Linked DNA regions of Peribacillus sp. FSL E2-0218. The protein of the gene in region 2 binds, or shares a complex with, the protein of the main gene of each other region. Links are inferred from orthologs where the notes say so. Each region holds a gene or a part of one and is shown on either strand. Other genes may lie near its edges.

Evidence for each region.
Region 1: the proteins of dnaB (region 2) and dnaG are in contact, whole or in part, in a crystal structure (PDB 2R6A), measured with the Geobacillus stearothermophilus proteins. The link is inferred for Peribacillus sp. FSL E2-0218 from one-to-one orthologs. Residues at the interface, in WP_033016901.1 of Geobacillus stearothermophilus: Ser13, Glu15, Ala16, Gln18, Glu91, Leu92, Asp94, Ala95, Val96, Pro97, Thr98, Ala99, Ala100, Asn101, Tyr104, Tyr105, Ile108; in WP_049624496.1 of Geobacillus stearothermophilus: Lys456, Leu457, Leu458, Pro459, Ala460, Asn463, Ala464, Leu467, Leu535, Leu536, Ile537, Ala538, Gln544, Glu545, Asp548, Tyr549, His552.

Annotation. Positions count from the first base shown.
Region 1 is NZ_CP150304.1:3,334,090-3,348,924, forward strand. Bases 1-2,905 are described here. They hold dnaG (DNA primase), read right to left. Parts: upstream 2,404-2,905; coding sequence 598-2,403; downstream 1-597. Other genes in these bases: rpoD (RNA polymerase sigma factor RpoD), read right to left, coding at 1-562; MHI53_RS16075 (YaiI/YqxD family protein), read right to left, coding at 2,455-2,905. Outside these bases: more of MHI53_RS16075, read right to left, coding at 2,906-2,910; MHI53_RS16080 (pyruvate, water dikinase regulatory protein), read right to left, coding at 3,415-4,224; MHI53_RS16085 (helix-turn-helix transcriptional regulator), read right to left, coding at 4,253-4,891; glyS (glycine--tRNA ligase subunit beta), read right to left, coding at 5,048-7,114; glyQ (glycine--tRNA ligase subunit alpha), read right to left, coding at 7,101-7,997; DNA repair protein RecO, read right to left, coding at 8,332-9,084; MHI53_RS16105 (YqzL family protein), read right to left, coding at 9,118-9,261; GTPase Era, read right to left, coding at 9,361-10,290; MHI53_RS16115 (cytidine deaminase), read right to left, coding at 10,283-10,681; MHI53_RS16120 (diacylglycerol kinase family protein), read right to left, coding at 10,720-11,097; rRNA maturation RNase YbeY, read right to left, coding at 11,075-11,551; MHI53_RS16130 (HD family phosphohydrolase), read right to left, coding at 11,548-13,722; MHI53_RS16135 (PhoH family protein), read right to left, coding at 13,914-14,835. UniProt on the Escherichia coli protein: RNA polymerase that catalyzes the synthesis of short RNA molecules used as primers for DNA polymerase during DNA replication.
Region 2 is NZ_CP150304.1:5,160,126-5,175,033, forward strand. What follows is about bases 1-2,978. They hold dnaB (replicative DNA helicase), read right to left. Parts: upstream 2,183-2,978; coding sequence 818-2,182; downstream 1-817. Other genes in these bases: MHI53_RS24955 (adenylosuccinate synthase), read right to left, coding at 1-452; rplI (50S ribosomal protein L9), read right to left, coding at 2,332-2,781; MHI53_RS24970 (DHH family phosphoesterase), read right to left, coding at 2,778-2,978. Also shown: more of MHI53_RS24970, read right to left, coding at 2,979-4,748; MHI53_RS24975 (YybS family protein), read right to left, coding at 4,785-5,732; rpsR (30S ribosomal protein S18), read right to left, coding at 5,944-6,183; ssb (single-stranded DNA-binding protein), read right to left, coding at 6,231-6,761; rpsF (30S ribosomal protein S6), read right to left, coding at 6,828-7,112; redox-regulated ATPase YchF, read right to left, coding at 7,295-8,395; MHI53_RS25000 (DUF951 domain-containing protein), read right to left, coding at 8,563-8,760; MHI53_RS25005 (mechanosensitive ion channel family protein), read right to left, coding at 8,781-9,617; spore protease YyaC, read left to right, coding at 9,998-10,633; MHI53_RS25015 (DUF554 domain-containing protein), read right to left, coding at 11,177-11,878; MHI53_RS25020 (ParB/RepB/Spo0J family partition protein), read right to left, coding at 11,937-12,797; MHI53_RS25025 (AAA family ATPase), read right to left, coding at 12,790-13,551; noc (nucleoid occlusion protein), read right to left, coding at 13,795-14,655. UniProt on the Escherichia coli protein: The main replicative DNA helicase, it participates in initiation and elongation during chromosome replication. Travels ahead of the DNA replisome, separating dsDNA into templates for DNA synthesis.

The DNA.
Region 1 (14,835 bases), 1.8 Mb from region 2 along the record:
TGCGGTAATCGAATTTCTCCACCGCTTTGATCAGACCCATATTCCCTTCCTGAATCAAATCAAGGAAAAGCATGCCGCGTCCTACATAGCGTTTGGCAATGGAGACAACCAGACGTAGGTTAGCTTCAGCCAAACGGCGTTTCGCTTCTTCATCCCCATCTTCGATTCGCGTAGCCAAGGAGATTTCCTCCTCCGCGGATAATAGGTCGACCCGGCCAATTTCCTTCAAGTACATCCGGACTGGGTCATTAATCTTAACGCCGGGAGGAACACTTAAATCATTCAGATCGAACTCTTCTTCTTTTGCGAGTTTCTTTTCATCTGGATCATCTTCATCATCGTCTTCCTCGCCATCAGTGAGGATTTCGACGCCATTTTCAGTCAACACCTCATAGAACTCATCCATTTGATCGGAATCCAATTCAAAACCGCCAATCATTTCAGCGATTTTTTCTAAAGTCAAAGAGCCTCGTTTTTTTCCTAGCTCTAATAATTTTTCTTTCACCTGCTCAAGGCTAAACTCATTATCAACTTGTTTGGAACGTGCTGGTTTTTCAGCCATTAGTTCCCCTCCTTCCAGGACTTACACCTAAACAACTACAACATTTTACGCAATTTAATGATTTCCATGGCTATTTGTGCAGCGGTGACATAATCGCTTCGTCTGACTGCATCTTTTTCTTCAACTTGTTTTTCTTTTATCTTTAACAACTTTTCATATTTCAACACTTGATTTATACAATCGGTCAGCTCTTTATCGGTAACTTCCTCATTCACTGACATCATTTCTATTTCCGAAACGATCCTTCTCAAGTTTGGATCCGGTAAATACGTTAGGAAAAAGCTTGTATCCGGTTCGTGTCCATCTTCATAGAACGCATATAAATAGGTGATGATTGCCTGATGTTCATCTACATGAAAGGATGTTTGGCCAAGCAACTGCTGAATTTTGAAACTCATATCCCTGCTTTTAAGCATATGGGCAATCAACTTCGTTTCAGCATTATGATGTGCAGGCTTTAACTTATGCTCATATTGCAGGGCCATTTTCTTTTGGGCTGCTGGCTGCGGCAAAGTCCCCTTCTTCCGTTCGGTAAAGAACACTTGTCGCTGCTGCTGCTCCAGCGCATCCAATGACAGGGAAAATTCAGAGGATATTTGCCGGAGATAATGATCCCTCTCCACTGCATTGGGCAATCGTGAAATTTCCTTAAGGACTTCTTCGATATATTGAATTCGATCTCCTTCATTATTTACATTTTTCCCTCGACGCAAATAATGCATTTTGAATGCCATGTAGGTTAAACTGGCCCCTATTACTTCAGAAACAAAGCTTTTTTCACCGAATTCCTTTATGTAGTCATCGGGGTCCAAGTTATCAGGCATGAGAGCGACCTTCACTGAAAAGTCTTGGTCCTGTAACATATTCACTGCACGATTGGCAGCATTCAAACCCGCAGAGTCCGAATCGTAGCAGATAAGTATCTGATCGGTATTCCTTTTAAGCAGTTGGATATGCTGCTCCGTCAGGGCAGTACCCATTGTTGCGACCGAATTCTCCACCCCTGCACGCACAGCTGAAATGCAATCGGCGAAGCCCTCAAAGATAACAACTTGTTCTTTCTTTCGTATATGTGGTCTTGCTTGATGAAAATTATATAAAGTTTTACTTTTATTAAAGATTGGCGTTTCGGGACTATTCAAATATTTGGGCTCATCGTCCCCCATCGCTCTCCCTGAAAACGCAATCGTATTTCCTTGATGATCCATAATTGGAAACATGACTCTATTTCTGAAACGGTCAAAATATGACTCGTCTTTTTCCCTGAAAATAATAAGCCCTGCCTGCTCCATATATTCCGCCGGAAATCCACGTTTCAAAAGAAACTTGGACACGAAATCCCATGAATCCAGCGAGTAGCCGATTTGGAACTTTTCTATCGTCTCTTCGGTAAAACCCCGCTTAAGCAAGTATTCGAGGGCTTCCTGCCCCTCATTCGTGTTAACGAGGAGATGATGATAGAACTTCCGCAGCAGGTCATGGGCTTCAACCATTTGCTGCGAGCCGGCAGGCATGTTGGAACGTTTGGAATCCTTATTAACTTCAACATCCAAAGGAACATTTCCTTTTTCGGCTAAAGCTTTTGCCGATTCCACAAAATTATAGCCTTCTATGTCCATCAAGAAGGTGAAAATGTTTCCGCCCGCCCCGCATCCGAAACAGTGAAAGATTTGTTTATCCGGTGAAACGGAAAACGAGGGCGAGTTTTCACCATGGAAAGGACAAAGGCCAAAGTAATTGCGCCCTTGCTTCTTCAGCTGGACATACTCCCCAATTAGATCAACAATGTCCACAGCTTCGCGAATTTGGTTAATTTTCTCATCTTCTATACGGCCATTTATCATTTTTCCACCTTGCCATATCGGTGATAGTTTCTAATTCGATACGGATTCCTAATTCCCTGCAAAGTTCGACAAAGTTTTCAAAAGTTTATTTGTAAAGCTAAGGCGATCTTCCTTCGTGAATGGTTTCGGCCCTTTCGTATGCTTACCTTGCCTGCGCAGCTTAGCCGACTGATACCGCATATCCAGGAGCATGAAAATATTCTCGTCCGTGTATTCCTTTCCCCTTGGAGAAAGAACGTAAACACCTTTAGGAAGCAGGGTCCCGGCCAATCCGATATCGGCAGTAACGACAATATCACCCTTTTTTACTGAGTTTACTATATAAAGATCCGCGGCTTCCTTGTCTGCATCGACATATACCCATTTCCCTTCAGGGTCATTCATCATATTCTTATATGATGCAACAAAACAGACATCAATATCGTGCAAACGGGCACAATGGAGGATCTCGTCTTTCACCGGGCATGCATCGGCATCGACATGTATCGTAGGTTTATCATTCATACCTTTTAATTCTACATCTTTCTGCATAATCCTTTTTCTCCCCTAAACTTTATGAAGATATAGTGAATGTTTCGGCATTAGTTCAGAGTACCTTCTCTAAATCAGCCAACGTTATTCTTCAAGGAATACCTGCTAATTTAAGTGGATGTGCCGCACATTGCGCTAAAAGCAGAGCGGGCCCATTTAAAATTATACGGAACATGTCGAATTATTTTTATGATAAAAACCTTGACATCTCACTAACCTTTAGTTTATTCCTTATTAATTAAGTCTAAACCTTAAGATTACTTTTTTCTCACAATTTTTTATTATAGTCTATTTGTTTGGAAGATGCCAACATTTAAATTACGTTTATATTTTCATGCAATCGAAGAAGTGAAATATGTAATTTTATCCTAATTTTGTTCACAATCCCCTAAAGGAGGCTTAGCATTAAAATGTGAGCTGACACTACAAGTGTCCAGCTCACATTTTGGTTTTTCCCGATTTATGAAAGTGTAACGATCAGCGATTTTTGTTTTGCAGGATATTGATGATCAAATTGGCTGTTTCTTCCACTGCCTTATTGGTTACATCAATGATCGGACAGTTCAGCCTTGAGATGATCTTATCAAAGTATGTCAACTCTTCTTTTATGCGCTCCACATTTGCGTAAATGGCATGATCATTCAGCCCGAGTGACTTCAACCGTTCTTTGCGGATATGGTTCAGCTTTTCTGGACTGATCTTTAAACCAATGCATTTTTCCGGGGGGACCAGGAACAATTCTTCTGGCGGCTCCACCTCAGGAACTAATGGCACATTCGCCACTTTATAGCGTTTGTGGGCTAAATATTGTGAGAGCGGCGTTTTTGATGTGCGAGAGACGCCGACAAGAACGATATCTGCGCGTAAAATGCCTCGAGGATCACGGCCATCATCATACTTCACGGCAAATTCAATCGCTTCAACACGCTTGAAATAATCATCATCCAGCTTCCTTACAAGACCAGGTTCATTGAGCGGTCCTTTTGGCGCCCTTTCCTGGAGGATGTCCATGAGCGGTCCTAAAATGTCATAAGCAGACAGGTTTTCACGTTCGACCTGTGCCTTCATATACGCCCTGATAGCTGGCTTCACAAGGGTATAAGCAATGATCGCCCCATCTAGCTTAGCCAGTGAAATCACTTCATCCACGTTCTGTTCGTCTTCAATATACGGAATTCGCTTTATGGAAAAAGCCGACCCAGCAAACTGGCTGGCTGCTGCTTTGGTAACCAGTTCAGCCGTCTCCCCTACTGAATCCGATACAACATATATAATAGAACCCTTCATATTCTCCGTCATCCCTTTTGCAAGCCCCCTAATACCCTTCATCAGCCAAAGCTACGAATGCTTTGGTTATATTGGTTTTTGTAATTCTTCCAATTACTTCATAGCCTTTATCTGTGTCCTTGACGACCGGTAATGAATCGATTTGTTTATCTATCAATTTTTTGGCAACATCTATCAGAAGGTCTTCTTTTGAGCACATCGTAATATTGGGCATCCTGGTCATGATGATATTGACTGGAATGGAGTTAAGCTCCTGTTTGCCAATACTGGCACGCAACAAGTCCTTTCTGGATAAGACGCCGACAAGCAATGCATGTTTATCGACGACAAACATGGTCCCGACATCTTCTAAAAACATCATGACGATTGCATCATAAACGGAGATGCCCTCATCCACAACGACGGGGATCGATTGGTAATCTCGTACATATAGATGGTTCAGGCTGTCCGTCAAAAGCTGTGTACCCGACCTGCCTGTATAAAAATACCCCACACGCGGCCTGGCATCGAGGAAACCTGCCATCGTTAAAATCGCTAGGTCGGGACGAAGTGTAGCTCTTGTAAGATTCAATCTATCTGCAATATGTTCTCCAGTGATCGGTCCATTTTCTTTAACAATTTGCAAAATAGTTTCCTGACGCTTATTTAATTGGATTGTAATCACCACCCCACTGCGTTTCGCAGAGCAAAGTAACAAAAGTTATTCATTTAATAATTATATACTAAATTATTTAATAAAGGCATGTTTGTCCTATTTATCTTTTGGCAAAGGCGGAAACCCATTTCAAAAACAGGATTTCCCTTTGCCTTGCATCCCACTTCATCAAAGGATGATTTTATTCATTGCCGCGAAGCTTCCCACCCAATCACTGATATCTTTCATGAGCGATAATCGGTTAGTGCGGAGGGCTTCATCCTCTGCCATGACCATCGTATTTTCGAAATACGCCTCTATTTCGGTTTGCAGTGAAATAAGCAATTCAAACCGCTCATCTTCATTTTGGGATTTGGTATATTGCCTTGCTGCCTGCCGATACTTTTCATAAAGTGCTTTTTCTTGATCATTTTCAAAAGCGCTTGGATCGACGGTCACTTTTTCATCACATTTTCCGGCGATGTTCATGACCCGGCTTAAAGCCTCGATGCTTTCTTTAAAGCCCGCTTCTTCCTTTTTCGCCTCGAGGACGTGGGCACGCTCGACGATGGAATGGATATACCCGACTTTATTGAAAAGAACTGCATCAATCATATCGTAGCGGATTTGCTCTTCTTGCAGGAGATGCTTGATCCTTGCTTTGAAGAAAGTGAACATATCCGCTTTAACTTCCGCTACATCTCGTTTTAAGATTCCCTTTGCTTCGAGACCTTTAAGGCTTAAAGCGATGAGCTCCTCTAGTGAAACATTCCATTTCTTCTCGGCAAGGATCTGGACGACCCCGCTCGCCTGCCTCCTTAAAGCATATGGATCCTGGGACCCTGTCGGAATGACGCCAATGGCAAAGAAAGACGCGAGCGTATCCATTTTTTCCGCTAAACTTACAACCGCACCTATCACCGACGGCGGTACATCGTCATCCGCATGTCTTGGCATATAGTGTTCGTTGATGGCCGCAGCCACTTCTTTGGCTTCGCCTTTTAGAAGCGCGTATTTTTCGCCCATATAACCTTGCAATTCCGGGAATTCATAAACCATATGGCTCACCAAATCGAACTTGGCGATTTCAGCAGCACGGAGGGCCCATTCTTTTTCTTTCCCTAAATTCAGGACGTCCGCGAGCTTGCCCGCCACTTCCGTCACGCGCTCAGTTTTTTCGGCTAATGTACCGATTTCTTCATGATAGACGATGCTGTCCAGCTTTTTCAAAGCATCTGAAATTTCTTTTTTCTGATCTTCCTTGTAGAAAAATGCTGCATCGGATAAGCGGGCCCGCAATACTTTTTCATTGCCTTTAGAAACCTTATCCAAGTGCTTGGCATCTCCGTTACGCACGGTTACAAAGTATGGAAGTAATTTGCCTTCTTGGTCCTTGACAGGGAAATAGCGCTGATGCTCCTTCATCGAAGTGATCAGGACCTCCGCTGGAAGCTCAAGGAACTCTTCCTCGAATTGACCAAATAGGACCGTTGGATACTCGATTAAATTATTGACTTCTTCCAGCAACGATTCATCAACGGGGATGATCCAGCCTTTTTCCTGCTCAAGTCCGTTAATTTGATCTAAAATGACTTGCCGGCGTTTATCAGGATCGGCCATAACAAATTGCTCCGTCAACGTTCCTTCATACTGGTCCGGGTTCTCGATGATTGCTTTTTCACCCAAGAAACGATGACCTTTCGTTTCACGGCCCGTCTGCACGTCCGCAATTGAAAATGGCACGACGTCATGACCGAATAGGGCAATCAGCCACTTAATCGGACGGGCGAAGCGTAGCTCTTGATCGGCCCATCGCATATTTTTCGGAAACGTCATCCCGCTGATGATTTCAGCAAGCTCGGATAAAAGCTGTAAAGTCGGCTGTCCCTTGATGAATTTATTCACATGGGCATATTCAACACCCTTAAGTTCCTTGAAATAAATCTCCTCGGAAGTCATGCCTTGACCCCTGACGAATCCCAAAGCTGCTTTGGACCAGTTCCCTTCACTATCCAAGGCGATTTTCTTTGCCGGTCCTTTTGCTTCTTCTTCAATATCCTTTTGGGATTCTTCCACATCTTTCACCAATACGGCCAAACGTCTTGGTGTTGAAAAAGCTTCAACCGTTCCGAATTCAATTGCTTTTTCCGTCAGCCATTTCTGCACTTTATCCGACAGCTGGTTCATCGACGCTGTCACGAACCGGGCCGGCAGCTCTTCCAAACCAATTTCCAATAACAAATCACGCTTGCTCATTTGTATTCTCCCCTTTCACTTTCAGAATCGGGAAGCCTAATTTTTCCCGCTCTTCATAGAAGGTTTTGGCAACCTTACGCGCTAAGTTTCGGCATCGGGCAATGTATCCGGTTCTTTCCGTAACCGAGATGGCCCCTTTTGCATCCAAAAGGTTAAATGTATGTGAACATTTCAAAACATAATCGTAGGCTGGGTGAACAAGACCTTCTTCCATTTGGCGATGTGCTTCCTTTTCATACATCGTAAACAGTTGGAACAGCATATCAAGGTCCGAGGTCTCAAAGGTATATTTTGAATGCTCGTATTCCGGCTGACCAAATATATCGCGAACAGTGAATCCTTCTGTCCATTCAAGGTCAAATACGTTTTCCTTATCTTGAATGTAGGAGGCGAGGCGTTCGATTCCGTACGTAATTTCAACGGAAACCGGCTTGCACTCAAGGCCGCCCACTTGTTGGAAATATGTAAATTGGGTGATTTCCATCCCATCAAGCCATACTTCCCAACCTAGGCCTGCACATCCAAGTGATGGGTTTTCCCAATTATCCTCGACGAAGCGAATGTCATGCTCAAGCGGATTTATGCCTAACGCCCGCAGTGAATCCAAATATAACTCTTGGATATTGTCAGGTGAAGGCTTCATGATCACCTGGAATTGATGATGCTGATACAGGCGATTGGGATTCTCGCCGTACCGGCCGTCTGCCGGGCGGCGTGATGGCTCGACATAAGCAACGCTCCACGGCTCAGGGCCAATCGCTCTTAGGAACGTGTAAGGGCTCATCGTCCCTGCCCCTTTCTCGACATCATAAGCATTCATTAATATGCAGCCCTGTTCAGACCAATGCTTTTGTAGCGTTAAAATCATATTTTGAATATTCATTGTACACCTCCAAATTATTTAAAACGGCTCTTTGTACATTCAGGACCGGAGTTCATCAACAGTTTTTTGCAAACAAAAAACTCCCGTCCCTATGCGTTATGCATAGGGACGAGAGTTTACCCGCGGTTCCACCCTAATTGCCGTCATAAAACGGCCTCTTTTCAAAGCAACATGCTCCGGAAACGCCCTTCCCTGTAAATCCATATCCCGGCTTCCACCGTCCCGGGCTCGCTTTTTATGGAGAATGACAGATACTCTTTTCCATCAACGCAATCTTCTATTTTAATGATTAGAATTTTATACAAACTATCACGGAATGTCAATAGGCCAGGTCTTAAAACATATCTTTCATCGTATCAATCTGTTTCAGGAACTTTTTTGATTTCAAATGAAGACCGGAATATTCCTCATAATAAGCATCAATGATTTTCTGCAGTTCCTTTTTCGTTTCCGGCTTGACGGAAATGTTTCCGAGCCTGGATAAATCCAAATAATAAAATATCCGCAGCAATTTGACGGCTGCAGGTGAAATTTTATAATGATAAGGATCTTTGCCTAGACAGCGGTGGCAAATGAACCCCGCTTCCCGGAGCGAGAAGGAGAATTCCCCTTCCGTTTCCCCGCAAACAGCACATTGATTAAGCACTGGGTTAATCCCATTGACTGGCAGCATCTTCATTTCAAAAATGAACTTCAAGACCTCTGCGTCATATTCTTCGTTTATGTAATGCAAGGTTTGCGCAAGCAATTCATACAAATATGGGTTCGGTTTTTTATCCTCGACGCTTTTATCGAGCAACTCCACGATGTAAGAAGCATACGCAGTGGCAAAAAGGTCTTCCCTGATGAACCGGAGCGAGTCGACCATTTCCCCTTGCTGAAGACTTCCGAGTCCGGTTGATGTGGTTACAAGAAAATACCCGGAGCAAAAAAGCTGGGTGACGGCCGATAGCCTACTGTTAGGTTTACTGGCCCCTCTAGCCATAACGCCAATTTTTCCTAGCTCACGGGTATAAATAGTAATGATTTTGTTATTTTCTCCATATGCCGTTCGCCTTATGACAATGCCTTCACATTTTTGGAGCACACCAAGACACCACCCACACTCGTCAAGACTAACCTATGAAACGGGAAAATCAAATTCTGCTAGCTCTTCTTTCAGTACCAAGGGTCTTTCCTGTCTTTCGACTTCTATCTCCTTAAACAGCAAATAGGTGTCCACATTACCTGTTTCACTAAATAATTCCCAGGTAAAATCCAACATATAAAGCCCACCTTTCATTTTTAACTAGCAATATGAATATCCGACCATATAATTAGCTTGACCGTTTTCCAAACTTTCATGAAGCGTAAAATTTGTTAATTAATATTCGCTTTCATTGAAACCATAATCTCGAAGCTGACTGGCTTTATTGCGCCAATCCTTCTGTACCTTGACCCATAGTTCCAAGAATACCTTCGAGCCCAATAGGTTTTCGATGTCCACGCGCGCACGGCTTCCGACTTCCTTGAGCATCTTCCCTTGCTTTCCGATGACGATGCCTTTCTGGGAATCACGTTCGACGACGATGGTCGCCATCACATTAATGGTATCACTGTTATCCATCTTTTTAATGGAATCGATGACAACGGCCACCGAATGCGGAATTTCTTCACGCGTCAGGTGCAGCACCTTTTCACGGACCAATTCGGAAATGATGAAACGCTCCGGGTGGTCGGTCACTTGGTCAGCAGGATAAAACTGGGGACCTTCAGGCAGGTGCTCCTTGATTTGCTCAAGCAGTGTATCGACGTTATTCCCTTCAAGTGCAGAAATCGGAACGACTGCCGCGAAAGGATAAAGCTGTTGATATTTTTCAATGATCGGCAGCAGCTCATCCGGATGCATCGCGTCGATTTTGTTAACCACTAGGAAAACGGGCGTTTTTACGGTTTGAAGTTTTTCAATGATGAACTCATCACCGCGGCCATATCCTTCGGTCGCATTGATCATGAAAAGAATCAAGTCGACCTCTTTCAATGTATTCGTTGCCACTTTCATCATAAAATCACCAAGCTTATGCTTCGGCTTATGGATTCCAGGCGTATCGATGAATATCATTTGTGAGTCGTTTTGCGTAAGGACACCTTGCACCTTATTTCTAGTCGTTTGCGGTTTGTCACTCATTATGGCGATTTTTTGACCAATGACGCGGTTCAAGAACGTACTCTTTCCAACGTTGGGGCGGCCGATAATCGAGATGAAACCTGATTTGTAACCTTTTTCTTGTGTATCTTGAAATAATTTATCCATTTAAATCCTCCGGTGAAAAAGCTCCTGGAAGCAATTCCTGTACTGTTAATTCTTTTATATCACCATTTAAATTGGTCAAAACAACCGGCATATCCTTATCACACAGTTCAGATATAACCTGCCTGCACGCTCCGCATGGAGATACGGGGCCGTCTGTATCTGCCACGACCGCAAGTTTGGTGAATGCCTTATCATTATGTGCATATGCGCTGAACAAAGCGGTCCTCTCGGCACAATTGCACATGCTATAAGCGGCGTTTTCTATATTACAACCATGGTAGACCTTGCCATCAACGGTTAAAAGGGCTGCGCCCACTTTGAATTTGGAATAAGGCACATATGCTTTTTCCCTTGCTAATTTAGCTTCCTCAATCAATTCTTTCGTATTCAATTCTCATCTTCCTTTCAAATTGAGTGCCTCACTGAAAGCTAAAGGCCCAGCTTAGGCAAAAAAATAATCAATCCAACAATGATAGAAAATATAGCATATATGAATACAGCTCCGGCTGCAATATCTTTTGCCTGCTTGGCCAATGGATGGAATTGATCTGTAACCAGGTCCACTACCCTTTCAATCGCTGAATTGACGAGCTCCAATGCAATCGTTCCCGCTATCGCTGCCAATATGAAGAGCCATTCCATCCCATTCAAGGAGAAAAACCAGCCAAAGAATAGGATGATTGCCGTTAGCGCAAAATGTATCTTGATATTGCGCTCCGTTCGAACTGCCTCCAAAATTCCCTGACAGGCAAAAGAGAAACTTTTAATTAAAGGATACCTTTTTTTATCCTTCTCTTGAAAGTCCATATTCTTCCAAGATCTCCTTTTGTTTTGTGAACATCACTTTTTCCTCTTCTTCATTCATGTGATCGAATCCCAATAAATGAAGGAAGCCATGAAGCGCCAAAAATCCAAGCTCCCGATCGAAAGAATGCCCATATTCTTCAGCCTGCTCTTTCGTCCGCTCGATGGAAATGATGATATCGCCTAACATGCGGGGCATTTCCCCTCCAATAATCTCGACTTCATCTTCACCCATTTCTTCAAGTGCAAAGGAAATGACATCAGTGGCTGCATCTTTATGACGGTACTCCTTATTGATTTCACGAATTCTCTCATTGTCCACAAATGTAACTGACAACTCAGTATCTTCTTCGATCTTTTCTTTTTTTGCCGCAAATTGCAAAATGCTTTCAACAAGCTGTTGCGCTTCTTCCGTCACTTCATTCGTTTCATCCATTAAATCGATCGCTAAAATCATTCTTTCACCTTCTGTCCTAATTTATCCAGCTCCGGATATTCAATCCTGGAGTGGAAGATACCGTTCAGCGATTCACATAAGGAATGCTTCACGATACTTAATTCTCTCATAGTAATGTCACATTCATCAAATTGACCATCTTGGATCCTCTCCTGAATGATGAAACTTACCAGTTCTTCTATCTTGTCCGGAGTCGGATGCTGCATCGACCTCACGGCAGCTTCTACACTGTCGGCAATGCCGATGACCGCCACTTCCTTCATGATTGCCTTCGGTCCAGGATATCGGTAAGCATCTTCAAGCGTGGCATCATCCTGTTTCTTAGCCTTGTGGTAGAAAAATTTCAACAAGGTGGTCCCATGATGCTGCTCCGCAATATCCACGATTTCTTTAGGGAATTTATGGCTCCGCAGCATCTCCCCGCCATCCACGGCATGGGCAATGATGATATCCCTGCTCGTTTCAGGCTGCAGCCGATCATGCGGATTATCTCCGTTCATCTGATTTTCGATGAAAAAATGCGGCATTTTCGTTTTGCCGATATCATGATAATAACTGCCGACCCTTGCGAGCAGGCCATTCGAACCGATCGCCTCGCAAGCGGATTCCGCCAAATTGGCGACCATCACACTGTGATGGTAGGTTCCTGGCGCCTCGATCAGGATCTTCCTCAATAAGGGGTGATTCGGGTTTGACAGTTCGATCAGCTTCATCGATGATAGGATCCCGAAACCTGACTCAAAAAATGGCAGCAGGCCCATCGTCAATACAGCCGAGCCCACACCGGAACCTATGGCGGCAACAGCATAATACAAATACTCCATTCTAGTATAATGTCCGTCCATCATAAAGATAAGCGAAAATACAAAGGCCATATTGATTAAAGACAGCAACAGACCCGCCACCAGCACTTTTGATTTAAAATTAAGCCTCGATAAGATGAGTATTGCCGTCAATCCACCGAAAATAATATAAAGCCCCATCGAAATATCGAGATTTCCAGGCGTATCTCCATTGAATATGATCGTTCCATAAGAACCTAATAAAATGATCATCGCCACCGCTAGCTTATCGTTCAATAATATCTTGATGAGCATCGCAGACATGGCAACCGGAAAAATATATTCCAAATTCGAGTTTTTCATGTCCGCCAGAATGCTGATCGTTTTCATCATGGCCATTGAAAGGATAAAGACAAGACTGAAAATCAATAATTGATTGTACTTGTTCTCCTGTTTGGAAATGGAAAAGGTGAAAAAGTAATAAAAGGCAGCAAAGGTCAACACGATGAATAACAGCAGCCCGATATACGGGTAAATGGTCGACTCGGTATTCACAAAACCTGCCAGTTCAAGCTGCCGATATACGTCCCTGTCCACTAACTGATTTTCCTCAACGATGATCTGCCCTTGGAGGATTCGGATCGGCTCCACGCTTTCAATCGCTTTCCTCCGCTGTTCCTCCGTTTTATCCTTGTCAAAGAAAACATTTTGGATGATCGCCGTGCGCGCCAAGGAATTAGAGGCTTTTTTCATATCACTGCTGATACTCATATAGCCCAGTTCCTCTACGACCTTTTTCTTCGCATTTTCGACATCACTCGCTGCAATCCTGTTGCTCATCACATTATTCACGGCAGTGATGGTGGAGTCCCTCGCAATCTTCAGCTCATCTTCATCCGCCTGAACTAAAGCAAGGAAAACGGATTCCTCAATATTTTTATTGACCTCATCAGTCAATTTTTCTTTTAGAATGGAAACCTTTTGGGCATCCGTCTTCAAGGTTTCCTTTTTATTCTCCTTCTCCCCATCCTTTATATGTTCGTTATCAGGATCGGTTTCCTTTTTCACCTCGATCGCCGTATCGAAAATCGATGAAATCAGGTCGACTTTATTCTTGGCATACTCTTTTTTCAACGAATATACATCCGCCACCTGTTTAGCTATCTCTTCTTTTTCCTGTTCCGTCTTATAAGTATCTTCCACAGTCTTGGTTGAACGGATCGTCTGTTCCGCCGGCTTAAAAAGCTCCACTTGGACTCTTTCCGGTTTAACGTTGGAAAACATTAACCCATAAGCAAATACACCAAGAATGATGAACAAAAGCACTTGAAAAAAACGATGGACCAATAGCCCTTTAAGTTTAGCGAAGAATTTCTGGATACGATTCAAGGAAGGTCCTCCTAAAAAATTGATGGTTATTATTCTAGATATGTAAAATCATAACAGTTTTCATATCATTTTTCACCTGCGTATTAGATAAATGTAAGGCTTCTCTCGCCCCATTTCCACTTTTTCAAGAAAAAGGCGGGACATTTGGGCACATCACGAAAAATCCGCCGATTGAAATGGCGGATTCGTTCTTATACCTTTGCCTGTTCGTAAGCAGTGATGATTTTGGCAACAAGCGGATGTCGCACAACATCGCTTTGTTCGAAGTAAACGAAGGAAAGGCCTTTGACATTCTTCAAAATCTCCTCTACCCTTACCAATCCTGACTTCATCCCCTTAGGAAGGTCAATCTGGGTCCGGTCCCCGGTAATGACCATCTTCGACCCGAAGCCAAGGCGGGTCAGGAACATTTTCATCTGGGCTTCCGTCGTATTTTGGGCTTCATCCAAAATGACAAAGGCATCTTCAAGCGTACGGCCCCTCATATAAGCCAAGGGAGCGATTTCAATCGTCCCTCGCTCTATCATCCTCTGGGTCTGCTCCATCCCCAGGAGGTCATGCAGAGCATCGTAAAGCGGCCGCAGATAAGGATCTACCTTTTCCTTCAGGTCGCCTGGAAGAAAACCGAGGCTTTCGCCAGCTTCCACGGCAGGCCTTGTCAGGATGATCCGCTTAACCTGTCCATTTTTTAGCGCATTGATCGCCATCACTACGGCGAGATAGGTCTTCCCTGTTCCGGCGGGCCCGATTCCAAAAACGAGGTCGTGCTTCTTTATCGCCTGGATATAATATCTCTGCCCAATCGTTTTGACTTTAATCGATTTCCCCTTGGCCGTCTTGGCGACTTCCTCATCATACAATTCACCGAAATACTCAAGGGTTCCTTTTCTAGCCAATTCAATGGCATAAAGCACATCTCTAGAACTGATTGCAATTCCTTTTCTGATCACTGTCAATAGGGCTTTCAGGATTTCCTGTCCCATCGTTACCCGATCGATGGCGCCAGCGACGCTGACGGCTTCACCGCGGGTAATGACGGAAATGCCCAGCTCCTCTTCAAGCACTTTAACATTTGAATCTCCATTGCCCAACAAAGCGATCGCTTCATTAGGT
Region 2 (14,908 bases):
AAAAGGTCGGCCATCCGGATTCCGTTACGGGCAGCCTTGTCCATATAAGCAGGGCCGATCCCTTTTTTTGTCGTTCCAATCTTATTGGCGCCTTTACGATCTTCTTCGACTTCATCTAATTTGATATGATAAGGAAGAATGACATGGGCACGGTTCGAAATACGAAGATTATCCGTACTCACTCCATGGCTATGCAAATAAGCAAGCTCCTCTACAAGAGCTTTCGGATCGACCACCATACCATTTCCAATGACACAAATTTTATCACTATAAAAAATCCCTGACGGAATTAAATGCAGTTTATAAGTAACACCATTAAATTTTATTGTATGCCCTGCATTGTTCCCGCCTTGATAACGAGCAATGGCTTCCGCATTCTGGGATAGAAAATCTGTTATTTTACCTTTACCTTCGTCTCCCCATTGTGTACCGACTACTACAACTGATGACATCTGAATAAAGCACCTCCAAAGGTTCCGTAATACCGATCAATAACCGGTTCTTATCAAACAAACCTATTTTATCAATAATCCAAAGGTGAAGTCAATACAAAATCCGAACATTACACATTTTTAAAAATAATTTGTTCGTAAAAAAGGGCAAGCGACTGCATTCCCGGCCTGATTGGTTTTGGATTATCTCCGTATTATTCCCTGCACTCGCTTTTATTATGATCAAAATGCACTCCTTTTTCAGGAGACGAATTGCATTATTACATGCTGCATCTAAAAATAAGGTTGTTTTCGCGGTGTGGTTAATTTCCGGTCCAAGCAACCAAACGCAAAACAGCCCGCCATGTTTTATGGCGGGCTGTTCCCTATGCCCCGGGCGACATCGAATCATCATCGAATCGCCGTTCGAGGTTAACGAATTTATTGTACTCCTTCACGAAGGCAAGTGAAACCGTTCCTACCGGGCCATTACGCTGTTTCGCTATGATGATTTCAATGATATTTTTGTTCTCGGATTCTTTATCATAATAATCATCACGGTATAAGAATGCGACGATATCGGCATCTTGCTCGATACTCCCCGATTCCCGGATATCAGACATCATCGGGCGCTTATCCTGGCGCTGCTCCACTCCCCGGGATAGCTGGGAAAGGGCGATGACTGGCACTTTAAGTTCACGAGCGAGCGCTTTGAGTGAACGTGAAATCTCGGATACCTCCTGCTGACGGTTGTCGCCTGAACGACCATCGCCTTGAATTAACTGCAGGTAATCGATCAAGATCATGCCAAGGCCATGTTCCTGTTTCAGACGGCGGCATTTTGAGCGAATTTCACCGATCCTCACGCCTGGCGTATCATCAATATAAATGCCGGCATTCGACAAGCTTCCCATCGCCATCGTAAGCTTGCGCCAATCCTCATCGGTCAAGGAACCTGTCCGTAGGTTCTGGGCGTTTATGTTTCCTTCGGCACAGAGCATACGCATAACGAGCTGCTCTGCACCCATTTCAAGACTGAAAATCGCTACATTTTCCTCCGTTTTGGTCGCAACGTTTTGAGCGATATTCAAGGCAAATGCCGTTTTACCTACAGAGGGACGGGCGCCCACTATAATGAGATCATTACGTTGAAACCCTGCCGTCATTCGATCCAGTTCAGCAAACCCTGTCGGTATTCCCGTGACATCCCCTTTACGGTTGGTCAGAATTTCTATGTTATCGTATGTCGCAACCAATACATCTTTAATATTTTGGAAAGACCCGGAATTTTTACGCTGGGCCACTTCCATGATCGTTTTTTCTGCTTCCCCGAGCAGCTCCTCGACCTCGTCCTCGCGACTGTAGCCTTCCTGGGCGATGTTGGTCGCTGTCCTGATCAAACGGCGGAGCAAAGACTTCTCCTCGACGATGCGGGCATAATATTCAATATTGGCCGCGGTAGGGACCGACCCGGCCAATTCACTTAAATAAGAAACACCGCCAACTTCTTCAAGGTTTTTTGTCGCAGCCAGTTCTTCCGTCACCGTGATCAAATCGACCGCTTTGCCTTCGTCATTCAAATTAAGCATCACATTAAAAATCTTTTGATGCGAGCTTCTGTAAAAATCCTCCGGAATCAAAACTTCCGAAGTAACGGTCAATGAAGATGGCTCTAGAAAAATGGCTCCCAGTACAGCCTGTTCGGCTTCTATATTTTGAGGGGGGATCCTATCTTGAAATTGTTCTATCATATCTTAAAACCTCCCATTCTAAGAGGATACCTTTTTTGCTAGCTTATACGTTTCTAGCCAAAAGAAAAAAGTGAAAGGACTACATGCCCAATCACATTTTTCGTCTAACTCTATTTTATCAATTTTTCACAGATATGAAACAGCTAAAATTAGTTAATTTCTTTTACATGCACAGTCAATGTCGCCGTGACTTCAGGGTGAAGCTTGACGGGCAGCTTCGTATGTCCTAAAGAACGGATGCCGTCAGCAAGCTCCATCTTGCGTTTATCAAGCTTGATGCCATGTTTTTTCTGAAGCTCCGATGCGATTTGCTTCGTCGTGATCGAACCGAATAAACGGCCGCCCTCACCCGCTTTGGCGGATAACTCGACTGTCAATTTCTCCAGTTGCACTTTCAGGTCTTCAGCTTGCTGAAGCTCTTCGGCAGCGAGCGATTGTTCTTTATTCTTCTGTGCTTCCAGCGTTTTTACATTTGTATTATTTGCTTCAACGGCCAATCCTTGCTTGATCAGGAAATTATGTGCATATCCATCCGCAACATTTTTAACTTCCCCTTTTTTCCCTTTACCTTTAACATCTTTTAGAAATATTACCTTCATTCTCTTTGTCCCCCTTCTAAATATTCGTCTATCGCCGCTTTTAACCGGCTTTCCGCTTCTTCGATCGAGCATGCCTGCTGAGTGGCGGCATTCGTCAAGTGCCCGCCTCCATTCAGCATTTCCATGATCACCTGGACATTGATATCCCCGAGGGAGCGTGCACTGATGCCCACCGTATCATCAGATCGCTTAGCCATGACGAAGGAAGCAACGACACCGTCCATCGTCAATAGGGTATCGGCAGCCTGGGCAATCAGCACCTGATTATGGATCTGGTCGGTTTTAGCCGAGGCAATGGCAATTCCTTTTTTATAAAAGATCACTTCTTCGATGAGCTTCGACCGTTTAATGTATGTGTCCACATCTTCCTTCAGGAATTTCTGGACGAGAACCGTATCGGCCCCATGCGCCCTTAAATAGGACGCTGCATCAAAGGTACGGGAACCGGTTCTCAATGTGAAGCTTTTCGTATCGACGATGATGCCGGCAAGAAGCGAGGTCGCTTCCAACATGTCTATCTTCGAGCGCTTCGGCTGATATTCAAGCAGCTCCGTCACAAGCTCAGCTGTTGAAGACGCATAGGGCTCCATATAGACGAGCAATGAATTCTTGATGAACTCTTCACCGCGGCGATGATGGTCAATGACGACAACCTTATCGATCCTATTCAATAACCGCTCTTCAATCACCATTGAAGGTTTATGCGTATCGACCACGACAAGCAATGTCTCATCCGTAATCATTTCAAACGCTTCATCCGGCGTTATGAACCGGGCATACAGGTCTTCTTTATTCTTGATTTCTTCCATTAACCGAAGGACACTGCTATCCAGCTGTTGGGTGTTAATGACGATATACCCTTCCCGTTCATTCATCTGTGCGACCTTCAAGATGCCGATTGCTGAACCGATTGCGTCCATATCCGGGTTTTTATGGCCCATGACAATGACCTTATCGCTATCAAGGACGATATCCTTCAATGCATGGGAAATCACGCGTGCACGGACCCTTGTGCGTTTTTCCATCGGGTTGGTCTTCCCGCCATAGAATTTCACTTTTCCATTCGACTGCTTGATCGCGACCTGATCACCGCCCCGTCCAAGTGCCAGATCCAGGCTGGACTGCGCGAGCGAACCTAGTTCCGGCAGTGATGATACGGCGGAGCCGACACCTATGCTCAAGGTCAGTGGTACGTTTTGCTTGGCTGTCGTTTCCCTGATTTCATCCAGGATCGAGAATTTCCCCTTTTCCAATTGCTGCAGAATATGTTCATTGAAGATAGCAATGAATCGTTCCGAGGATACCCGTTTAAAGAAAACGCCATTATCCCTTGCCCATTTATCAAGAAGTGAAGTGACCAAGCTGTTGATGCTGCTTTTACGCTGATCATCCATGCCCTGAGTCAAATCATCATAATTATCGAGGAGGATGATGGCAATGGCCGTCCGTTCATCTTCATATAGTTTCTCGATTTCCACTTGCTCCGTCACATCAAAGAAGTAAAGGAGTCTTTCCTCACGCTTGTGGACCACTTTGAATTTCCGATCGTGGAGCGTCAGTGTTTCTGTCTCGATTTCCTGTTTGATCAATGGGACGATCGAGTCCGCGACATCATATAGGGACCTTCCAGCCAATGAATCCTCGCTAAAACAGGAGGCCAGGAATGGATTGGTCCATTCGATGTAATAATCTTCATTAAAGAGCATGATTCCGATCGGCATTTCCAATAACGCTTCCTCGCCGACCTTCTTCAATCGGTAAGATAAAGTAGTTATATACTCTTCGGTCTTACGTTGTTTTTTTTCGACCATTCTTAATGTTAAATAAAATAAACCAGCAAGAATCAACAGTCCAATAAGGGCAATGACCCAATTATAGTAAGCCAGTACGCCCAAAAGTAACACGCCTGCGGCCAGCATCCCATACAAAGGGGACTTAATCGAGTATTCCTTCAAATAAGATGGCATAGTTTCAGCTCCTAAAAGCATCTGTTTTACAAAAAGCTAACCCTTTTTCCTGAATGTCTCCCGAAAAGGAAAGCCTAAATCCATTATACCTAAAAATCGGATGACCGTCGTGATAATCGGAAGCGGAAACAGCAAGGTCACAACCAGGATTATAACGGGCACGGCCTTGGCCCATGACTTCACATGAGCGATATAAAAAATTAGGGAGTATCCTTGCAATAAAATGAAGAACTGCAGGATGAAAAATAAGTTCGTTATGGCCATATATACATAGCTGTTCTTGTCCGTATTCACAAAAAGGGCGAGAAGCATCGTAATTAAATAATACCATAAAAGGCTTTTCGGGAGTCGCAGATCTCGAAAATGAGGCCATCTTAACGCCTTTACGCTGAATCGCTTCAAAATGGGATGTGCAGCGAGGAAAATGAACAATACCATCAAGACGGACATCAAGACAAATAAACTCGGCATCAACGTGTAAAACATATCGATGAAGTCATGCATCTGCGTTTTGATTTCATCCCTCTGTGCCTGCCCAAGAGATCCCATGATGTTAACCGGTTTTTCTGCCGATGCCTTAACCATATCCAACGCTTTTTCTATGTAATTCACATTCGTTATCAACACGGAACCTGCATATATTAAGATTGTGCCTCCCAGGAACACAAGGACTGCACTTATGAACGCAGTTACCAACGGTTTATCCTTCCTCAAGCAATAGCCGATCACCATTCCCGTAACACCCATAAGCAGGGTCAATGGTACGGATAGTATAGACCCGATGAGGAGCGTCAACAACGAAGCGATGAATAAGTAAACCAGGCTCCAAGAAAGCTTTTGTTTGATTGCAAACAAAATGAAAGGAGTCGGTAAAAAGAAAAGAGTGATGGTACCCATTAACGGGACATGGATGGTGATGAACAGTAAAATGCAATATAGTGCCAAAAGGGCTCCACCCTCCGCAATTCGTCTCCCGCTATTCATCTATTTTTCACCCCCTGTTTTATTGTCTTAAGCTCATCTTTATATTGTATCCGTTACGGCCAGGATATTTCAAACATGACATTCTTTTTTCAAGAAATGAATATTATTTCCTTGGAAAATAAAAAAGCCGCAATTTCAGCGGATTTCAGAAAAGGATATGATTTATAAAAAAAGGCGCATTAAGGATGATTCCTCAATGCGCCCATTTTAATTATTCACCAGATACGTATGGAAGTAATGCCATAGTACGTGAGCGTTTAATAGCAATCGTTAATTTACGTTGATATTTAGCGCTTGTGCCAGTTACACGACGTGGTAAGATTTTACCGCGTTCTGAGACGAATTTTTTAAGAAGATCTGTATCTTTGTAATCAATTTTAGTGATACCGTTTGATGTGAAATAACAAACCTTTTTACGCTTACCGCGTCCTTTACGTCCACCCATTGCCATAATCATTTTCCCTCCCTGCATTTTGAATTTTCATTTTAAACGGCTGTTTAAAACGGAAGATCGTCATCTGAAATGTCGATGGTCTTACCGTCATTTGCAAATGGATCATCATCTACACGAGTGTAGTTGTTATTGCTCCGTTGATTCTGATTAGGATTTTGTCCATACGAATTATTGTCATTTCCGTTATTATTGTTACCATAACTTCTTTGACCCCCACCGTAAGAACCGCCTTCATTTCTTTCACCCGCTGAACTGCTTCGTGGTTCAAGGAACTGAACGCTCTCAGCCAGAATCTCCGTCACATATACGCGTTTGCCGTCTTGTCCTTCATAATTACGTGTTTGGACACGTCCATCCACGCCAGCCAAACTGCCTTTTTTCAAGAAGTTAGCTACATTTTCTGCCGGTTTACGCCAAACTACACAATTAATGAAATCTGCTTCACGTTCACCTGACTGATTCGTAAAACTACGGTTCACAGCTAAAGTAAAGGTTGCTACAGGTACTCCATTAGGTGTATATCGTAATTCAGGATCTTTAGTTAAGCGTCCTACCAAAACTACGCGATTCATCATCAGAATCAACCCCTAGGTTTCAAGCTTGTTTCATGTGAAACAAGGTTTGAATTTATATTAATCGAATTAAACTTCTTCTCTAGTAGCCATGTGGCGAATGATGTCTTCACTGATTTTAGCAAGACGATCGAATTCTTGGATCGCAGCACTTTCAGCGTTAACTTTAAGAAGCATGTAGTAACCATCACGGAAATCATTGATTTCATATGCAAGACGGCGTTTACCCCATTCTTTTGCTTCTACTTCCGCACCATTATCAGTAAGGATTGTGTTGAAACGTTCAACTAAAGCTTTTTTAGCTTCTTCCTCAATGTTTGGACGGATGATATACATAATTTCGTATTTTCTCATCACTGTCACCTCCTTTTGGTCTAAGCGGCCCTATTGGGCAAGGAGCAATTATTTATAATTACTCACAAGATGAAATTATAGCATAGTTGTAGAGTCTTTGCAACGAATGGCTCTACTTATTACAATTAATTGAAAACGATGGATGAAAGCCCCTGCAAATTGTGCTGCAGGGGCTTTCATTCTTATACGTTAAAACGGAAATGGATGACATCGCCATCGTTAACGATGTATTCTTTTCCTTCAAGCCGCACTTTTCCAGCTTCTTTTGCAGCACCGTGACTGCCCGCTTCTAGCAAATCGGTATAAGAAACGACTTCGGCACGGATGAAGCCTCGTTCGAAATCGGTATGGATGACACCCGCACATTGAGGGGCCTTCATGCCTTTCCGGAATGTCCAAGCACGCACTTCCTGGACACCAGCGGTAAAGTATGTCGCCAATCCAAGCAAGTTATAGGAAGCACGGATCAATTGGTCAAGACCGGACTCCTCGATGCCTAGTTCAGATAAGAACATTTCCTTTTCTTCACCGTCAAGCTCGGCAATTTCTTCTTCGATTTTGGCACAAATCACGATTACTTCCGCGTTTTCGTTCGCTGCATATTCACGGACCTGCTGCACATATTCGTTGTCATCGGCATTAGCCACTTCATCTTCGCTTACGTTCGCCACATAAAGCGTCGGCTTCGCCGTAAGCAAATGCATGCCCTTGACGATTTTCAGCTGTTCTTCAGTAAATTCAACGGAACGGGCAGGTTTTTCTTCTTCCAATGCCGCTTTCAAAGTGACAAGGATTTCATGTTCAGCCACTGCGTCCTTATCTTTTTGCTTGGCCATTTTGCCGACACGGTCGATACGTTTATCAACCGATTCCAAATCGGCAAGGATCAATTCAAGATTGATGACTTCGATATCATCGATCGGATTCACTTTTCCGGAAACATGCGTAATGTTGTCATCAGCGAAACAACGGACAACCTGACAAATCGCATCAACTTGACGGATGTGAGAAAGGAACTTATTGCCAAGACCCTCACCTTTACTTGCCCCTTTTACAATCCCGGCGATATCGGTGAATTCGAATGCTGTCGGAACCGTTTTTTTCGGTTGGACCAAATCGGTCAATTTTTGCAAACGGTGATCCGGCACTTCCACGATCCCGACGTTCGGGTCGATCGTACAAAAAGGATAGTTCGCAGATTCCGCACCTGCCTGAGTAATTGCATTAAATAAAGTGGATTTCCCTACGTTAGGCAAACCGACAATACCAGCTGTTAAAGCCATTTATATTTCACTCCTTCAAGATAGTTCGTACATATGGAAAAAGGATTGATCTTCTATAAGCACCATCCAATTACCTAAACCTTTCCCAATTATAGATTTCGCTTCATAAAAAGACAAGTAAATCATTGAGATGGCAGGACTACTTTCACATAAAGAAAAAAGCATGATCACTTCTCATGCTTTTCCAGAACTTTTTTCATTTTCTTTGCGAATTCACGTCGTGCAAGCATTACGCTGTGGCCGCAGCCTTCACATTTTATCCGGATATCCATGCCTAGGCGAATGATTTTCCACTTATTCACACCGCACGGATGTGGTTTTTTCATTTCCACGATATCGTTCAGCGCAAATTCTTTTTCCTCCATGACCATTGAGCCCCCTAATTCTACGACTCGCTGCCACTGTAAGTGGATTTAATCCCAATTAAATCGAGGGCAGCACTTATTTCTTTTCTCAAAACCCTGCTGAATTCGACATTTTGCAATGGCTTGGTTTCCGCTGTAACCCGAAGGACGACTTCATCAGGATTTATCGTTTCGATCCCCAAAAATTCAGGAGCTTTGACCAGGGCATCGTATTTGCCTTCCATGCTGTTTAAAAGCTCAATCAGAACCCTTTCGGCACGCTCGATCGATCCATCATTGGCGATTGTCACATCAACGACCGCCTTGCTGTTCAAAATCGAATAGTTGGTGACTTGTATGATGCTGCCGTTAGGAATGAAGTGCAATTCGCCTGCATCACTTTTAATTTTCGTTGTCCGAAGCCCGATTTCAATGACTTCTCCCTCATAGGTATTGATCTTAATATAATCACCAACCGAAAATTGATCTTCAAAAATCACGAAAAATCCTGTAATGATATCCTTGACCAAACTTTGGGCACCAAACCCGATGGCCAAGCCGATTACCCCTGCACCAGCAAGCAATGGCATTACATGAAGTCCAAAAATTTCAAGGATCATCATCAAAGCGATGAAATTGATCACATAGGTAATGATATTTTCCAGCAACTTTATGAGGGTCGCTTCCCTGCGCTCCGAAACCCGAATCGGAGTTCTTGAACGAGCTTTGAAGAATTTATTTAAAAGGGTCTTTCCTATAGTAATAATAATACGCGATAACAATAGAACAAGGAAGATTTTAATAATGCCCTCGCCTATCAACAACCATATCTTTTCATCCAATAATTCGCTTGTAACGTTATCATACATGCGGCTCATGTTTTCCTCCTACCTCTTGCATAATGCTGCAAAGCTTTTTTTCTTCTCTATGATTTTCTTTTATGGACGTATTCCTGTACCCCTTTTGCCTTAAACTAACCATGATTAAAAGAAGTTTTCTCTATTTTAACAAGAAATAAGGGTTTCTGTACAAAAAAATTATGGGTATAGAGGTAAAAGAATTAGACGTTTTTTCCCAGATGATAAAGCACCAGAATATATAGAAAGCAATTGGTAGAATGGAAGAAACATCTATCCATCTCCCCTTCGCCCGTTTGCAGGCTCTACAAAATATCCCCTCACCGATAACATTAATGCCGTATATTTTCCCCTTTTTATCCGTATACTGTAATACCGAATAAAATAAAGGAGCTGAGTCGATGAATCTGAATTCTAGTCTATTTCATACTAATAAAAATAGATTGAGTCGCATCCTTCATGAAGATACGGATGCATCCAAACAAATTTCCCAAGAATTGATCAACCTTCTGCCAACCGGAAAGCTTCAGCCCATCGTCATTGTCTGCATCGGCACGGACCGTTCTACAGGCGATTCACTCGGACCGCTTGTCGGCACTCTGCTAAGCGAGAAAACGCAAAACAACTCTTCTCCTTTCCATGTGTATGGGACTCTGGACGACCCTATCCATGCAATGAATCTGCAGGAGAAATTGAACGAGATAAATAAGATTCATACTGATTCCTTTATCATAGGCATCGATGCTTGCTTAGGTAAACTGAAAAGCGTTGGCATCGTCCAAATCGGGCAAGGCCCCGTGAAACCCGGTGCTGGAGTCAATAAAGATCTTCCTTCCGTTGGTAATGCCCATATCACGGGAATCGTCAATGTCAGTGGATTCATGGAATTCATGGTCCTGCAAAACACCCGTCTCAATCTTGTGCTGAAAATGGCCAAAACCATTGCCGCAGGAATTGATGAGGCGCAAAATCTTTATCAAGCAAAACCAGCCATCACGCCATTCACTTGGGCATTGAAGCAAGAAAAAACCCTTTAATGAATCGTGTATAGACTGATCAGATCAAGATTCACTCCTTATATTGTGAAACATAAATGACTGGAAGCAACTGAAATGATTGAAGCGGTAGTGCCACTGAACACTAACATTGGTTTTAGGAAATAAAAAAGGATCTTCCATGGAAGATCCTTTCAGACTGCAGGCAAACTTGATGAAAATCGAGTTTGTCTATTTTTTAAGGCATGTACAATGTGGACGTTGATTTCCACTCCAGGCAGTGCAGGTTTTTCGGCCTTCCACTCACTTTTTCCGACCTTCGACGCAGGTTTTCCGACCGTTCACTCACTTTTTCCGACCTTCGACGCAGGTTTTTCGGCCGTTCACTCACTTTTTCCGGCCGTTCATCGCTTATTCAGAGGCGGTTCCGCTTACCCCCGCTCGTAGACGCGCTTTTCCGCAGGAGTTTCGAACACCCGCCCCAATCACCTTTTTTAACTCCTAGATAGAAGCCTTTTCCACCGGGAAAATTTGATAAGAACGAAACCAATTACAAGAAGGAAGGGAATGTCCCTTCCTTCTTGTTTAAACATAATACATGATCGTGACGAGAATGGCCGTAACGAGGATGCCCGGAAGCAGGTTTGCGACCCTGATTTTGGTGATGCCGATGATGTTCAGGCCTAACGCCAATATCATGACGCCCCCCGTTGCGGTCATTTCCAATATGAACGAATCCATTAAGGCAGTCGGTATCATCGTGTTGATTTGTCTTGAAAAGATTGCAATGAAACCTTCATAAATAATGATCGGAAATGCTGAAAAGAGGACACCTATCCCTAGCGTGCTGGCAAGGACAAGTGCAGTAAACCCATCAATGATCGCTTTCGTCATCAGAACATCATGATTATTCCTGATCCCGCTATCCAGGGCACCGATAATCGCCATCGCCCCAATCCCGAATATGAGCGTAGCCGTTACAAACCCCTGCGAAATCGAAGTCCCTTCCTTGGCCTTCATCCTGCGCTCGATCCAATTCCCTAAAGAATTCAGCCTGCCTTCAAGATTGACCCATTCGCCAAGGGCAGCGCCCCCTACGATGCTTAAAATGACAAGAATGAACTGCTCACTTTTCAATCCCATCTGCAGGCCTAAAACCATGATGGCCAAGCCGATTCCACTCATGACCGTTTCTTTTATCTTTTCAGGTATATGCTGTAAATACCTTCCCAAAATCGAACCGATTAAAATGCACGCACCATTCACCAAAGTACCTAATAAAACCATCATCTAATTCACCCATTTTTCGACAGTGAAAAAATAAATCGACATGCCATTTTCCAAGTTATGAGGAAAGGTTCTCTTGATCGATCAAGTCCAGAATCCGCTCTAGATCTTCTTTTGAAAAAAATTCGATTTCTATTTTCCCTTTTTTCTTGCTCTGCTTTATCGTTACACTGGTTCCCAGCCTTTCGCGAAGGCTTGTCTCGCGCTGTTTTATGAAAATATCTTTTTTCTCTTGTTTATTTGGTTTCGTTTCACGTGAAACGCGATCGTTCAATTGATGTATGTATTGCTCCAGCTGTCTTACATTCATTCCTTCTTTGAGGATTTTATCCACTACAGGCTTCAGCATTTCCTTGTTCTTGATGCCCAGTAATGCCCGGCCATGTCCCATCGACAGTTTCCCCGCTGAGATATGGCTCCTTATCCCTTCAGGCAGCGATAGCAATCGCACATGGTTGGCAATATGGGGCCGGCTTTTCCCCAGGCGGTTGGCCAGCTGCTCCTGGGTGAATTCCAGTTTTTCCAGCAGTGTCTGATAGGCCGCCGCTTCCTCGATCGGGTTTAAATCTTCCCGTTGCAGGTTTTCCAAAATGGCCAGTTCCATCATCTGCTGTTCATTCAATTCCCGGACAACGACAGGAACTGTCTTCAAACCAGCTTCCATGGCAGCACGATAGCGTCTCTCCCCAGCCACGATTTCATATCCCTTGATACTTTTCCGGGCAATAATCGGCTGCAGGATCCCATGCTCCTCGATCGATTGCTTCAGTTCTTCTATCGCTTCAAGCCGGAAGTTCTTTCGGGGCTGATAAGGATTTGGCCTTAGTTCCCTTAATTTGATTTCGCGCACGATTTCATCTTTACTTATTTCACCATTATTGAAAAGTGCGTTAAGTCCTTTGCCAAGCCCTTTAGCCATGTGATACCACTTCCTTTGCCAATTCTAAATAGACCTCCGCTCCACGTGATTTCGGATCATAAATGATGATTGGTTCTCCATGGCTCGGTGCCTCGCTCAAACGCACATTGCGGGGTATGATCGTTTGATAAACTTTATCCTGGAAGTACTTTTTGACTTCTTCAATGACCTGGAGACCTAAATTCGTTCTCGCATCCAGCATCGTCAATAGCACACCTTCGATTTTCAACTCATGGTTCAAATGCTTTTGCACGAGTCGGACCGTATTCAAGAGTTGACTTAAGCCCTCCAATGCATAATATTCACATTGGACGGGAATCAAAACGGCATCAGCCGCCGTCAAAGCATTAAGCGTGAGCAAGCCTAGAGATGGAGGACAGTCGATCACAATGTAATCGTATTCGCTTTGCACCTCTTCCAATGCCCTTTTTAAGCGCACTTCCCTTGATATCGTTGGTACCAGTTCAATTTCAGCACCTGCAAGTTGAATGGTCGCAGGTATGGCATATAAGTTTTCCACCTTTGTTTCCAAGATGACGGCACTGGCTTCGACGTCATCCACCAATACATCATAAATACACTGCTCGACATCTGCTTTATCAATACCTGCACCGCTCGTCGCATTTCCCTGCGGATCGATATCGACCATTAAGACTTTCTGCCCTATGTAAGCAAGGCACGCACTTAGACTGACAGAAGTTGTCGTTTTTCCTACACCGCCTTTTTGATTGGCAATGGCAAGAATCTTACCCACGAATTCACCTGCTTTCAACTATCTTCAATACGCCATTTATTACCGTAAATCCACTTATTTCTTTCTATTTTATCATGAATATTACTGGAAGAAATCGTTTTCTTCAATTCCACAAAAAATTGAAAAATGCCTAAACGGCACGAAAAGCCGCGGAAAAGCGTAACACTTTCGCAAAAGATAAGCCCTGCGAAGGCAAAAAAAGCTTGGTAATCGGAGACTACCAAGCTGGGCCAAGAATGGGGATCAAGATTTTTTCTTGGGTATTTTTATCGTGAATTGATAATACTCCTCGAATTCTTCTTCCTCTGCATCCAAGTTTATTCCGTTGTCTGTAACCATGCTGAGCGATTGCCGGATCGTGTTCACGGCGATCCTCATGTCCTTACTGAACGCCTTCCGCTTAGGTTTCGGTTTTTGCACCGTACCTGTCAGAAGCTTGACGACCTGCTCTTCCGTCTGCTTGACATTCAACCCTTTTTCGATGATTTCCAAAAGCAATTTGATTTGCTTTTCCGGACTTTTCAACGGAATCAACGAACGGGCATGCCGCTCCGTAATTTGCTTTTGAAGAAGTGCATCTTGAACTTCCTGGGGCAGCTTAAGCAGCCGCAGCTTATTCGCAACGGTTGATTGCCCTATCCCCAACCTTTGTGCCAAAGCTTCCTGGGTCAAACTATGCAGCTCCAAGAGTTTACCGTATGCCAAAGCTTCTTCAATCGGTGTCAACTCTTCACGCTGAAGGTTTTCTATCAGCGCAACGGAAGCCGTTTCTGTATCGGTGAAATCCTTGATAATTGCAGGTGCCAATTCCCAGCCCAGCTTTTGCATGGCTCGAAAACGCCGTTCACCTGCTATGATTTCATATTTCCCCTGTCCATAAGCCCTTACTACGATTGGTTGAATGATTCCATGAGTATGGATCGTTTGAGCCAATTCAGCAATTTTATCGTCATTAAAAACGGTCCTTGGTTGAAATCGATTAGGTACAATATCAGAAATGGATATTTTTCTTATTTCTTCATTATTATTGCTAGGTGTCTCCATCTCTAGTTGCTGTTCTTCTTTTTCGCCAAACCCAAAGAACCGCGAAAAAGGATGCTTCATCTTCCTACACCACCTTTTAAAACTCCCAAATAACATATTCTCTATTTAAAGGACAAGTCCTGCATACATTTCCCGACATGGTTATACATATGATCCTTCACTGTAAAAAACATGTCGACTGGCGTCATCAAGGCAATATGTGGAGCGGACGACCAGTGATTTTCTACCTCTTTCGGCATGCCCCGGATTATTTCCCCGAATTGAATAGGGAAATATCGCCAACATACCAGTCCTGCTTCGAAAAATTGGCACA